One region of the Mesorhizobium sp. M0174 genome, then DNA from elsewhere that is predicted to be linked to it. Evidence: predicted binding sites of a transcription regulator. Region 1 holds the regulator's gene; the other holds the start of a gene.
What was found. Region 1 encodes PhoB, which activates phosphate uptake and scavenging genes when phosphate is short. Its sites were predicted from a motif close to TGTCATNNANCTGTCAT; they were not measured.

Region 1 (7,161 bases):
TCGCCAGGCGGAGGAAACCGATGCCGCGCAGGCCGGCGAAATTATTGTCGCTGTCGAGCGCGTTGAAGAAAGCCTTGAACTCGCCTTGCGAGATACCGCCATTGCGAGCGTCGAACAGCGCTCGCGTTGAGCGCAGCAGCGACAGGTCCAGGTCGATGCGGCTTTCGATCCGGTTAAGCGCGTCGTCCGCCGTCGCCTCGAATTTTATGCGGGCCGCCTCCTGGGTGGCAAAATAGGCAAAGCCCGCCATCGTCAGGCTGATCAGCGCGACGGCGATAAAAGCGACGGTCGGAAACAGCTTCTTCAATTGCTGATACGTCCCGTGGACGGTTCGGCATCTTTTATGGGCAAGTCCCGACGCCAACACAATGCCCAGGCCAAAGCATGGTGACGGCTGGCACATTTTGGCGGCTTGTGATTAGCCGGCTAATTCTCGTTCATGCGGCGATCTTCAGCGCGCCCGGCCCCGGAATGGCGCCGGGTGGGCACTTGCCGAGGATGATCATGCCGAGCACTTCGTCCTGGGTGACGTCGGTTGTGCGCGCCGTGCCGACAACCCGACCGTTCTTCATGACGCAGACACGGTCGGCAAGCTCGAACACGTCGTGAATATCATGGCTGATCAGGAAGATGCCGATGCCGTCGGCCTTGAGCTGCTTGACCAGTTCGCCGACCTGCGCCGTCTCTTGCGGCCCGAGTGCCGCCGTCGGCTCGTCCATGATCAGAATGCGAGCATTGAACAGGATGGCGCGGGCGATCGCCACCGACTGCCGCTGCCCGCCCGAAAGCTTTACCACCGGCTCCTTGAAGCGTTGGAAACGCGGATTGAGCCTGCCCATCACCTTGCGCGCCTCGGCCTCCATGGCGACGTCGTCGAGCGTACCCCAGCCGGTCATCAGCTCGCGGCCGAGAAAAAGGTTGGCGGCCGCATCGACATTGTCGGCCAGCGCCAGCGTCTGATAGATCGTCTCGATGCCGTACTTCTTGGCGTCGCGAGGGTTGGAGATCGAAGCCTCCTCGCCGTTGACGAAAATCTGGCCCGCATCGCGCTTGTAGGCGCCGGACAGGATTTTTATCAACGTCGATTTGCCGGCACCGTTGTGGCCGAGCAAAGCCATCACCTCGCCCGGGAAAAGATCGACCGAGGCATCGTCGACGGCGCGAATGCCGCCGAAGGCGATCGAGATGTTGCGCATGTCGATCAGCGGCGTGCCCGTGGGAGCGGTCTTGTCGGCCATGATCGTTCCTCCTCCCTAAACGCGTTTGCGATAGACGGTATCGAGCCAGACCGCGAGCACCAGCACGGCACCGACGACGATGCTCTGCAGCGGTGAATCGATGCCGAGCAGCACCATGCCGGATTGCAGCGACTGCATCAAAAGGGCGCCGAGCATGGCGCCGAGCACCGTGCCGGAGCCGCCTGCAAGTGACGTGCCGCCGATGACCGCGGCGGCGATGACCAGCAGTTCGTCTAGCGTGCCCAGCGCATTGGTCGACGAGTTCTGCCTGGCTGACGAGATCGCCGCGGCGATCGTTGCCAGCACGCCCATGATCATGAACACCTTCATGGTCACCCAACGCGTGTTGATACCGGCAAGGTTGGCGGCTTCCGGATTGCCGCCGATAGCGAAGACATAGCGGCCGAAACGGGTACGCTTGGTGATGAAGGTCATGATCAGCCCGACCGCCACAGCCATCAGCACGGGTATGGCGATGCCATGGGCGATGAACAGCCCGCCTTCGGGAACTGTTATATTGTTGGCCGCCGCGTATCTGTTCACGATGCCGACCGGCCAAGGATAGGAATTGGCGAGCCATATGGCGCCCATGATGACAGCGCAGGTGAGGACACCGAGGAACGTCTCGGCCCAGATCGGGCGCAACGGAAAGCGGAACCGCTTGCGCTGCACCCGTCCGTTGAGCAGCATGAACACAACCGCCAGGCACGCGATAATTCCGACGATCCAGCTCCATCGCGCGCCGATCGAACCCGCCGGCCCACCGCCCATCAGCTGGAACGTGGCATCAAGCGGCGCAATCGTCTGACCGCTGGCGACCCACCATGCGGCACCCCGCCAGACCAGAAGGCCGCCCAGCGTCACGATGAAGGCCGGCACCTCGAGATAAGCGATGATGTATCCCTGGAACGCTCCGATCAGAAGGCCGAGCGCCAGGCCAATGGCCAGCGCCAGGATCCAGATCCAGGGGTTGCCGAGTTGCAGACCGATCATTCGCACCAGGAAATGCACCTGCGCAAAGCCCATGACCACGCCGATCAGGCCTTCGGCGGAACCGACCGACAGGTCGATATTGCGCATGACGATAACCAGCACCATTCCGGCGGCCATTATGGCCACGGCGGAAGTCTGCACCGAGAGGTTCCAGAGATTGCGTGGCGTCAGGAAGGTCCGGCTGTCGAAGTCGAACGGATTGACGCCGAGCCGTACGCTGGAAACGACATGCAGGCCGATCCAGATGACCAACAGCGCGCCGACCATGCCGAGCATGCGGGTGTCGATCTCGGTTGCCTTGAGAAATCGGGCAACGATGCCGAGCTCGGATTCCCGCGCCCGGTCTGCCGTGCTGTCGACCGGCGTGTTGGAAGTCGTGTCGGTCATGATGTTTCTCCCGCCGGGTTGCCGTCTGCCGCGGATGCCGGAAGCAGCCTAGAAGTTATCCGCCGGAAGCGGAAAAACAATTCTTTTTGAAAAAACGCCGCGGCGAGCGGCCGCGGCGTTCGGGCTTCTCGGAAACGTCGGCTCAGTTGCAGACCGCAACAGTGCCAGCCGCCACGCCGGCGCAGACCTCTTCTTTCTTGATCCAGCCGGCGTCGATGACGACGTTGAGGTTATCCTTGGTGATGGCGACCGGAGTCAGGAACAGCGACTTGACCGTGTTGCCGCCGGGCGTGGTGAAATCCTTCACGCCGGCAATGTCGGTCATCTGCTTGCCGTCGGCAAGCTGCGAGGCGATCTCGGCGGCGTTCTTACCGAGCTCGCGCGCGTCCTTCCACACCGACACGGTCTGTGTGCCAAGCGCGATGCGGTTCAGTGCGGCGTGGTCGCCGTCCTGGCCCGAGACCGGAACCGATCCGGCCAGCCCTTGCGCCGTCAGCGCGGCGACGACGCCACCGGCGGTGCCGTCATTGGCCGCGACCACGGCATCGACCTTGTTGTCGTTGGCGGTCAGGAACTGTTCCATGTTCTTCTGAGCGTTGGCCGGCAGCCAGCCGTCCGTATAGGCCTCGCCGACATTCTTGATCTTGCCGCTGTCGATGGCCTCCTTCAGCACCTCCATCGAACCGGCAAACAGGAAATCGGCATTCGGATCGGAACCCGAACCCTTGATGAAGACGTAGTTGCCTTCCGGCTTCACCTTGAAGACTTCGCGGGCCTGCATGCGGCCGACTTCCTTGTTGTCGAAGGTCAGATAGAACACGTCCTTGTTCTCGATCAGCCGGTCATAGCCGACGACCGGGATGCCTTCGTCCAGTGCCTTCTGCACGGCCGGCCCGATGGCCGAGGCATCCTGTGCCAGGATGATCAGCGCATTGGCACCCTGCGAGATCAGGCTCTCGACGTCGGTGAGCTGCTTGCCGGGGTTGGACTGTGCGTCGGCGGAAATATACTTGTCGCCGGCGGCCTCGATGGCCGCCTTCATTGCGGCCTCGTCGGTCTTCCAGCGCTCTTCCTGGAAGTTCGACCAGGAAACGCCGATGACCTTGTCTTTCGCCTGCGCCACCGACGCCAGCGCCAGCGTCATGGCGACACCCGCCAGAATGGCGGTCGTGAATTTCTTCATCATATCCTCCCTGCGCCGCGTACGGCGTGACCAATTGGCTCAAAGACCAGCTTAGAAGCTCTAATTTTTTCGAGCCTCGAAAAAATACTGGCCCGATCTCCGGCTGCTGTCAACATCGATTCTGATGGATTTTGATGACTGTGCGAGTTTTTTCGAGCGTCGGAATAAACGATGACAGCGCCACCTGCATCTGACACTATTTGCCGCATCCGACACTATTTGTCGGACATTACCGACGGCTTCCGGTTCATGAGCGGCCGCGGCAACCGGGAGGAAAGCAAAACGATGTCGGTCGGAATCCGCCATGACGATTTGCGCCGGCGCAACCGGGCGATGGTGATCTCGGCGGTGCGCCGGGCCGGCCAGCCATCGCGTACGGAGATCGCAGCCACCACCGGCCTCAGTCATTCAACCATATCGGCGATCTCCTCCGACCTGATACGGGAAGGCATCCTCGCCGAGAGCAAGGCAAGTGAGCCCGTTTCGTTGAAACGCGGTCGTCCACAGGTCGGCCTCGCCCTCAACCCGGAAGCGGCGGCGGTGCTGACCGTGGTGTTGTCACTGAATTTCCTGTCGGCCGCCATTATCGACTATGCGGGACAGGTGGTCGCCGAGGAACAGCGCCGGCTGGACACGCTGACCATGCCGCGCGACGAGCTGATCCGCGAATGCATGGCCATCGTCCGGCGCCGGCTTGAGGACCCAGACCTTGACGTCCGCAGTGTCGCCCGCATCGCCCTGGCGATTCAGGGCATTACCGACTCCCCTGCACGCGCCATGCTGTGGTCGCCGATCACGCCGCAGACCGACATCGCCTTTGCCGACATGCTGGAGGACGAATTCGGCATCCCGGCCACGGTGGAGAACGACTGCAATATGATGGCGGTGGCTTTGCGCTGGCGCAATCCGGATCGCTATCGCGACGACTTCATCGCCATCCTGCTTTCGCATGGCATCGGTATGGGGCTTGTGCTGAAGGGCGAACTGTTCACCGGGACGCATTCCTCGGGCGGCGAATTTGGCCACATGATCCATCGTCCGGGCGGCGCGCTCTGCCGTTGCGGGCGGCGCGGCTGCATCGAAGCCTATGCCGGCAACTATGCCATCTGGCGCAACGCCAGGCAGATGAGCGAAGACAGCGAACCTATCGCCGACGTCAGCGACGCCGACATGCGCGCGCTGGCCGCCCGCGCGCGCGAGAAGGATGGGCCGGAACGCGAGGCCTACCGCAAGGCCGGCGAAGCGCTGGGTTTCGGTCTCGGCTCGCTGTTCGCGCTGATCGATCCGGCACCGGTCGCGATGGTCGGCGCCAGTGCCGCTGCCTTCGATCTGATCGAGCCGGCCTTGCGCAAGGCAATCGCCCAGACCGCCGGCGGCCAGCACTCGGGCTCGATCTCCTTCGATACCGAGCCGAACGAATTGCCGCTGATCCGCGAAGGCTGCGCGATGCGGGCGTTAAGCTTCGTCGACCAGGAGATTTTCGCGCCGGGCGCGCAAATGAGGCCCGGCGTCAGAAAGAACGTCGCCTGACCAGGCGGGTCAATCTTCCCTGATCGCATAGCCGGCACCGCGGATGGTGCGGATGACATCCGGCATGCGGCCGTTATTGACGGCTTTGCGCAGCCGCCCGACATGGACGTCGACGGTGCGTTCGTCGATGTAGATCGTCTCGCCCCAGACATTATCGAGCAACTGGCTACGCGAGAAGACGCGGCCCGGATGCCGCATCATGAACTCGAGCAGTCGGAATTCGGTCGGCCCGAGCCGGATCTCGCTCTTCTTGCGATAGACCCTGTGCGATTCGCGATCGAGCACGATGTCGCCGACCTTCAACACGCTGGACAGCACTTCCGGCTTGGCGCGCCGCAGCAGCGCCTTGACCCTGGCCATGAATTCCGGCGTCGAAAACGGTTTGACCAGATAGTCGTCGGCGCCGGTCGAAAGACCGCGCACCCGGTCGCTCTCCTCGCCGCGCGCGGTCAGCATGATGATCGGCAGCCGCTCGGTTTCGGGGCGCACGCGCAACCTGCGGCAGAGCTCGATGCCGGAAACCGCCGGTATCATCCAGTCGAGCACCAGAAGGTCGGGCACATTTTCCTGCAAACGGATCTCGGCTTCGTCGCCGCGTGTCACCACCTCGACCTGGTAGCCTTCGGATTCGAGATTGTAGCGGAGCAGCACGCCCAACGGCTCCTCGTCCTCCACCACCATTATGCGTGGTGCGATCATCGGCTGGGCACCCCCATCATGTCACCGGCGCGGACATTGTCGTTTCGTCCTGCTTCGGACGATTGACGGGCAATTGCTCGCCGGTCAGCACATAATACGCATTCTCGGCGATGTTGGTGACATGGTCGCCGATCCGCTCGAGATTCTTGGCGCAGAACAGCAGATGCGTGCAAGCGGTGATGTTGCGCGGATCTTCCATCATGTAGGTTAACAGCTCGCGGAACACGGACGTGTATTTGACGTCGATACGCTCGTCGGCGGCGCGCAGCTTGGCCAACGCGGCCGCATCGCCTGCGGCATATTCCTCGATGACGCCCTGCACTTGGATGAGCACCAGCTGCGCCATCGCATCGATGGAATGCGATAGGTCGCGCGGCGTGACGCTGAGGCCGACCGCGCTCACACGCTTGGCGATATTCTTGGCAAGGTCGCCGATGCGTTCGAGGTCGCCGGCCATGCGGATCGCTCCGACGACATGGCGCAGATCGTGAGCCATTGGCTGGCGCTTGGCGATCAGGGTGATGGCGCGATCGTCCAGTTCGCGTTGACGCGCGTCCATGATGGCGTCGTCGGAGACGACGCGCTGCGCCAGCACGTTGTCGGAATTCAACAGGGCCTTGGTCGCCCCGCCGACCATCGAACCGGCGAGGTCGGCCATGTCGCGGATCAGCTTACTGATCTGCTCGAGATCCTCGTCGAAAGAAGCGACTGTGTGTTCGCCCATGGTCCTGTCCTCATATGCATGATCGGAACGGCTCAGCCGAAGCGGCCGGTGATGTAGTCCTGCGTGCGCTTCTCGCGGGGCGATGTGAAGATCTTCTCAGTCCGGTCGAACTCGACCAGTTCACCCAGATACATGAAGGCGGTCTGGCGCGACACGCGCGCCGCTTGCTGCATGTTGTGGGTGACGATGACGATCGTGTAGTCGGCTTGCAACTCGTCGATCAGTTCCTCGATCTTGGCCGTCGACAGCGGGTCGAGGGCCGAAGCCGGTTCGTCGAGCAGAATGACTTCCGGCTTCACTGCCACGGTGCGCGCGATGCAGAGCCGCTGCTGCTGGCCACCGGACAGGCTCAACCCGCTGGCGTTTAGCTTGTCCTTGACCTCGCTCCACAGCGCGGCCCGCTTCAA
Region 2 (7,161 bases), on a different contig from region 1:
TTGGCTGACGATCGAGGCGTTCGGGCGTTCGCTGAAGGACTTGGCCGCGGCCACCAAGGTGTGGCGCGACTTTTCCGAAGGCCCGGAAGCTGTCTACCGCGACGGCTACAGGCATATTAAGGACGGGTGGAGGAAAGTTGCATAACGATCGGCCAGCCCGATGCACCCGTCACCCCTGCTCGGCCTGTATCCTGTTGTAGTCGTGGATCGTCCTGCTCAGCCGGCGGCGCAGGAAATTGGAAATGTTGTCGAAGATGAAAACGACGAGCAGGACCAAGAGCACCATGTAGAAGACATTGGCCCAGTTGGAGTTGGTGCGCATCGCTTCCCAAAGCTTCAGGCCGATGCCACCGGCACCGACGGCGCCGATGATCGTCGCGCCCCTGGTGTTGGATTCCCACTGGTAGAGCGTCTGGCTGATGAAGACCGGGATCACTTCCGGCAGCACGCCATAGCGCTGCACCAGCAAGCCGTTGGCGCCGGTCGACTGGATGCCCTCGCGGGGCTTGTCGTCGATGTTCTCGAGGCCTTCCGAATAGACTTTGCCGAGCGTGCCGATCTCGGTGAAGAAAATCGCGGCGCTGCCGGCCAGCGGGCCCGGGCCGAAGGCGCGGGTGAAGAACAGCGCCCAGATCAGCATGTCGACCGAACGCATGAAATCGAAGAACCGCTTGAGCACCTGGCTGAGGAGGCCGCTCGGGGTGATGTTGCGGGCGGCGAAAAAGGCGAGCGGGAAGGCGACGATGCCGCCGAGCAAGGTGCCGAGAAACGCCATGACGATGGTCTGGAACAGCTTCGTCCAGACGTCGCCATGCTGCCATTGGGCGTTGTTCCAGATATTGTCCGCGGCCAGCGCAATGTTCGATGTGCCCGGCTTGAGCTGGGGTCCGGACATCAGCAACGAGACCACCTCGCCGGGCGACTTGCCGAAGAAGGGCGAGCGTGTGTCGAAGACGAAATTCGCCCAGCCGAGGAAGCGCTTGCGGACCTTGACGCGATCGACGGTTATGCGAACCTCGCCGGCAAAGCCCATCCGGGCGACGATTTCATCGTCATGCGCGGTGATCCAGTCCGGCACCGGGCCGGTTATCACCGGCTTGCCGCTGGTCAACGACACCGGCACCGCCTGGCCATTGGCGACAAGCGTTGCCTCGGCCTTGTCGAAGGTGACGGATTTGGCTCGGCCTTCGATCAGAACGGTGTAGGAGCCGTTGGCATTGGCGATGACCCAGTCCGGATGCGGGTCTTCGCCAAGTGCAGAAAAACGCGGGTATTTGGGGGTGATCTGAGGCTGATCGAGACGGAATTCCGGCTGCAGATCGTAGCTGATCCATTGCGTGAGGAAGAGCGGCAGGCGCTCCCAGTGCGATTCCCTCAGCACTTGCGGCAGGCTGAAGAACCACAAGGCATAGACGAGGTAGAGCAGGATGCCGGCGAACAGCACCAGCGGGCCGAAGCGTTTGTACAAGGGCCGTCGGAACACTTGGGGAAAGCGCTCCTCTATCGCCTGCATCTCATCGGCGGTCATCGCGGTCATGGGCAGTCTTCTTGTTGATTTGCCAAGATCTTTTCCAAAAACCGGAATCCACTTTTTGGGATCATGGTCAGGCGCCCATCATGAAGGCCTGCTCGCCAACGAGCTTGCGACGAAGCCAGGCGGAGAACTGGTCGACGAGGAAGATGGTGGTAAACAACAGCAGCACCAGTGCCAGCGTCTTGGCGCCAAAGCCGCGTGAGATGGAGAGCTTCAGCTCCTCGCCGATGCCGCCTCCACCGACCGCGCCGATGATGGTCGAGATACGGACATTGATCTCGATCCTCAGCAGCGCATAGGACATGAAATTGGGCAGCACCTGCGGCAGGCCGGCGAAGCGCACGCGCTCGAACCAGTTGGCGCCGACCGCGCGCAGGCCTTCTTCGGCGCGCATGTCGATGTTTTCGTTGATCTCGTAGAAGAGCTTACCGAGGGCGCCGATCGAATGCAGGCCGATGGCGATGATGGCCGCGACCGGGCCAGTCGAGAGGATGGCTGCGAACAGGCCGGCAATGACGATCTCGGGGAAGGCGCGAAGCAGTTCCATGAAGCGCTTGACGACGAGCCTGAGCACCGGACTGGGTGTCAAATTGCGCGCGGCGATGAACGAGAACGGCACCGCAAAGACGAAGCCGATGAAAGTGGAAACCAGCGCCACGTTGAGCGTGGTGAGCATCAGCTCGAAATATTCGGGTAGGTAAAAACCGCCCCAGAGATAGACGCGGCCAAGCGGGAAGTTGAACTCCTGGCTGCCCTTGTCGTGCGGCGATGCGATGTCGAACAGCGCCCGCCAGACGTCGTTCCAGTCTTTGGGAACAAGCCAGCTAAGGAAATCCAGTATGTGCGGCAGCCGATCGAAGAAATGTCCGGCATTGGCCTCGTCGGCAAACCACATGGCTGTGCACATCGCGATAAGCAGCAAACCGATGCCGAGCGCCGTGTAGAACCGGCGCAAGGACGTCTGCCGTCGCCAGGAATCGGCTGTCCGCCGGGTCGCATCTGAACGGATCGTGGCTGAGATGGTCATGATCGGACATGCAAAAAGGGCGGCGCTGGTAAGGCCGCCCTTTGCAACTGCATTCAGCCGCCGATCGCGGCTTTGCGGGCTTCGACGATGACGCTGTAGAAGTCGGGCTTCACCGGAACGTAGCCGGTGAAATCGCCGCCTTCGATGGCCTCGAAGCAAGGCTTGTCCTTGGCCGGCAGGCTGGTGAAGAAGTTGGCGAGCTTGGCGCTCATATCGCCGCCGAGTGCGGTGCGCACGACCAGCGGGCCGTTCGGGATCAAGCCGGAGCGCCAGACTTCGACGAAATCGTTGGGGTCGACGGCGCCCTTGGCGACTTCCTTGTGGAAGGTGCCGGAGGTGTAGCCGTTCTTGAAGTCGCCAATGCCCGAGGAGTCGTCAACCGCAACATCGACCTTGCCGTCGCGAACGGCGAGGAGGTTGTTCTCGTGGCCGCCATTGAACTGGGTCGAGGCGAAGAAGGTTTCGTTCGAGGCGCCGGTGTCCTTCGGGATTTGGGTCAGCGGGATCAGATAACCGGAGGTCGAATCCGGGTCGGCATAGCCGAGCTTCTTGCCCTTTGCCGACTTGATGTCGGTGATGCCGGACGACTTCAGCGCCAGGCCGATCGAATAATAGCCGGTCGCGCCGTCGGTCTGCTGGGTGGTGAGGATCGGGGTCACGGCGTTCGGATCCTTGAGGTAGACGCTGGCATAGCCTGACGCGCCAAGCTCGGCGAAATCGAGGGTGCCGCCGAGCAGGCCCTGGATCACCCCGTCATAGTCGGCGGCCGGGAACAGCGAGACCTTCTCGAAGCCGAATTCGGACTTCAGGTGATCGGCGAGGCACTGAAAGTTGCGCAGCCGGTCCGCTTCATTTTCACCACCAAGGATGCCGATGCGGAATTCCTCGATATCCTGGGCGTGAGCGGCACTTGTTGCGATGGCGAGCAATGAAACCGCGCCAAAAACCATCTTCCTGAACATTATCTCTCTCCTGTTGGTTCCGGCTTCGCGCCGGAGCGTTCGAACTTTTGACGAGTGCCTTTGACGCGGGCGGGCGATCAGGCCGTTCTCAGTAGCCAGGGAATACGGGCTCGAGCGGTCCGGCGGATGCAGCGATTTTCTGTTTGATGGCGACGCTGGTCGAGGTGATGGCCTCGGAGATTTCGCCGCCATTGCTGTCGGCGCCGTAGACCATGCGCACGGCCTCCCGGTTGAGGTCTTCGGGCGGGCCGTCGAAGACAACCTTGCCGGCGGCCATGCCGATGATACGGTTGCAATAGTTGCGGGCCGTATCAAGCGTATGCAGATTTGTGATGACGGTGATGCCTTCGCGCAAATTGATGTCCTGCAGCGAATCCATCACCACCTTGGCGTTGAGCGGATCGAGCGAGGCGATCGGCTCGTCCGCCAACAGCACCTTCGGCTGCTGCATCATGGCACGCGCAATAGCAACGCGCTGCTGCTGGCCGCCGGAAAGCGTGCCGGCGGGCTGCAGTACGGTGCGGGCGATGTCGAGACGCTCAAGGGCGGCAACAGCCTCGGCGCATTCACTGCGCGAGAACATGCCGAACAGGTTGGACAGCGTCGAGCGGTGGTTGAGCCGGCCGAGCAGCACATTGGTCAGCACGTCCAGGCGCGGCACCAGATTGAACTGCTGGAAGATCATGGCGCAGTCGCGCTGCCATCGCCGGAGCGGCGAGCCGCGCAACCCGGAGACTTCGACGCCGTCGAACAGGATGGATCCCTGGCTGGGATCGATGAGGCGGTTGATCATGCGCAGAAGCGTCGATTTGCCGGCGCCGGAACGGCCGATGATGCCGACCATCTGACCGTGCGGGATCGCGATGTCGACATTGCTGACGGCGGTGTTCTTGCCGAACCGGCGGGTGACGCCGCGGATTTCGAGCGTAGCTGACATGGTGCAGGCTCCAGTCCAATCGCAATTGAAGGTCTGTTGACCCTCGCTAGCGCAGCCGCATGAACCTGCGGTGTCGGAACGATGTCAGTTTTGTTACTGCCCACAGCCTGGAGCGGCGCGGCCAATCCAGCACGAGAGGCTCGAATGGTGAATGGTGACAAGAAAGGCTTTCCTGAGCCTCGAAACCTGTCCGCTGCCCCCTTCACCATTTCACGACCCTTAGCCGCCATACTTCTCCAGGAAAGCCTCCGCCGACAGTTCCCGAAAGTCTTCGAGCGCGGCGCGCAGCCGAGCGTGGTCCCAGTCCCACCAGGCGAGCGCCTGGTAGCGCTCCGCGGTGCGGCGGTCGAAGCGTTCGCGGATCGGCTTGGCCGGTACGCCGGCGACGATGGTGTAGGGCGCGACGTCCTTCGACACCACCGCGCCGGCGCCGACCGCCGCGCCGTCGCCGACGGTGACGCCGGGCAGGATAGTCGAGCCGTGGCCGAGCCAGGTGTCGTGGCCGATGGTGACGCGCTTGGCGCGGCGCTGGGCGAAGAATTCGCTTTCGTGCTCGGCGTCGTCCCAATAGTCCGAAGCGCGATAGGTGAAATGGTGCAGCGTCGGCCGCCAGGTCGGGTGGTTGGTGGCATTGATGCGCACGCTGGCGGCGATGTTGGCGAATTTGCCGATCGTCACGCACCAGACGCCGCAGTCCTGCATCATGTAGGAATAGTCGCCGAGCGTGCTTTCGGAAACCCGGCAGCGCTCGGCGATCTCCGTCCAGCGGCCAAGCGTCGAGTTCTCGACTTGCGCCGTCTCGTGGATCAGCGGTGCCTCCGACAGTTTCCTGGTCATGCGGCGATTTTTCCGGCGGCGAAGGCGGTCACGTCGATGACGCGGTCGGCGACCGCCTCACGCACGTCGTGATCATGGAAGATGCCGAGCAAAGCGACGCCCGCCGCCTTCTTGGCGGCGATCAGGGAAATCACGACGTCGCGGTTCCTTGCGTCGAGCGAGGCGGTCGGCTCGTCTAGCAGCAGGATCGGATGCTCGGTGATGAAGCCGCGCGCGATGTTGACGCGCTGCTGTTCGCCGCCGGAGAACGTCGCCGGCGGCAGCGCCCAGAGTTTTTCCGGCAGGTTCAGCTGCGCCAGCAAGGCACGTGCCTTGCCGCGCGCGACCTCACGCTCCTCGCCGCGCTCGACCAGCGGCTCGGCGACGACATCGAGCGCCGAGACACGCGGCACGGTGCGCAGGAACTGGCTGACATAGCCGATGGTAAGCCGGCGGACGGCAAGCACGGTGCGCGGGCTGGCCGCGGCGAGATCGATCAGCCCGCCCTCGTGCTGGACGATGATCTGGCCTTCGTCGGCGGCATAATTGCCGTAGAGCATTTTCAGGATCGAGCTCTTGCCGGCCCCGGACGGGCCGCCGAGCACGGCGCATTCGCCGGCCCTGATCGCGAACGAGACGCCGGCAACCACCGGCAATTTGATGCCGTCGCGCAGATGCATGGTGAAGCTCTTGGCGACATCGGAGACGACGAGGGGGGTTGCCATAGTCACACCTGCAGAATGGAAGAAACGAGAAGCTGGGTGTAGGGCGCGCGCGGATCGTCGAGGACGCGGTCGGTGAGGTCGCTTTCGACGACGCGGCCGTCCTTCATCACCATCATGCGCTGCGACAACAGCCGCGCCACCGCGAGATCGTGGGTGACGACGATCGCCGCCAGGCCGAGATCGGTGACCAGCCCGCGCAGCAGATCGAGCAGACGTGCCTGCACCGACACGTCGAGACCACCGGTCGGCTCGTCCATGAACACCAGCCGTGGGCCGGTAACGAGGTTGCGGGCGATCTGCAGGCGCTGGCGCATGCCGCCGGAAAAGGCGCGCGGCTCGTCGTCGATGCGGTCTTCGTCGATCTCGACGCGCGACAGCCAGTCGACCGCCGTGGCTCGGATTTTTCCGTAGTGGCGGTCGCCGACCGCCATCAGCCGCTCGCCGACATTGGCGCCGGCCGACACCGTCATGCGCAGACCATCGGCGGGGTTCTGGTGGACAAAGCCCCAGTCGGTGCGCATCAAAAAGCGGCGCTCGGCCTCGCTCATGCGGTAGAGCTCGCGGAATTGGCCATCGCGCATGCGGTAGCTGGCGGTGCCGGAGCTGGGCAGTAGCCTTGTCGACAGGCAGTTGAGCAAAGTCGTCTTGCCGGAACCGGATTCGCCGACGACAGCCAGCACTTCGCCCGGCCACAGATCGAAGGTGACGTTCTCGCAGCCGACGCGCGAGCCGTAGAATTTGGACAGCGCAGAGACGCGCAGCAGCGGTTCGTCCGTCATTGCGCCGGCTCCGTTTTTTCCAGGGCAAGAGGGATTTCGGGCGCAAGATGGCCGCGATGGCCTTCGGCCCGCCGCTTCTCGCAATGATCGGTGTCGGAGCAGACGAACATGTGGCCGCCATGGTCGTCGAGGATAACTTCGTCGAGATAGACGTTCTCGGCCGCGCACAGTGCGCAGGGCTGGTCGAAGGTCTGCACCTCGAACGGATGGTCCTCGAAGTCGAGGCTGACCACATCGGTGAAGGGCGGCAGTGCATAGATGCGCTTTTCGCGGCCGGCGCCGAACAATTGCAAAGCCGGCGAACGGTGCATTTTCGGGTTGTCGAATTTCGGCGTCGGCGACGGGTCCATCACATAGCGGCCCTCGACCTTGACCGGATAG

Region 2: a site for PhoB is predicted at 4,542-4,558, ahead of phnC (phosphonate ABC transporter ATP-binding protein). Genes of this name have one in related genera too.

The regions. Positions count from the first base shown of each region.
Region 1 is NZ_JAMYTB010000005.1:141,167-148,327, forward strand. Features, by position in the region: gene NKJ13_RS12790 (CHASE domain-containing protein) at 1-307, opposite strand, end outside; gene NKJ13_RS12795 (ATP-binding cassette domain-containing protein) at 438-1,238, opposite strand; gene NKJ13_RS12800 (sugar ABC transporter permease) at 1,254-2,618, opposite strand; gene xylF (D-xylose ABC transporter substrate-binding protein) at 2,761-3,801, opposite strand; gene NKJ13_RS12810 (ROK family protein) at 4,087-5,331, shown strand; gene phoB (phosphate regulon transcriptional regulator PhoB) at 5,341-6,030, opposite strand; gene phoU (phosphate signaling complex protein PhoU) at 6,047-6,754, opposite strand; gene pstB (phosphate ABC transporter ATP-binding protein PstB) at 6,787-7,161, opposite strand, start outside.
Region 2 is NZ_JAMYTB010000001.1:12,918-20,078, forward strand. Features, by position in the region: gene NKJ13_RS00070 (sugar phosphate isomerase/epimerase family protein) at 1-145, shown strand, start outside; gene phnE (phosphonate ABC transporter, permease protein PhnE) at 170-1,537, opposite strand; gene phnE (phosphonate ABC transporter, permease protein PhnE) at 1,605-2,561, opposite strand; gene phnD (phosphonate ABC transporter substrate-binding protein) at 2,615-3,523, opposite strand; gene phnC (phosphonate ABC transporter ATP-binding protein) at 3,612-4,460, opposite strand; gene NKJ13_RS00095 (DapH/DapD/GlmU-related protein) at 4,680-5,297, opposite strand; gene phnL (phosphonate C-P lyase system protein PhnL) at 5,294-6,001, opposite strand; gene phnK (phosphonate C-P lyase system protein PhnK) at 6,004-6,780, opposite strand; gene NKJ13_RS00110 (alpha-D-ribose 1-methylphosphonate 5-phosphate C-P-lyase PhnJ) at 6,777-7,161, opposite strand, start outside.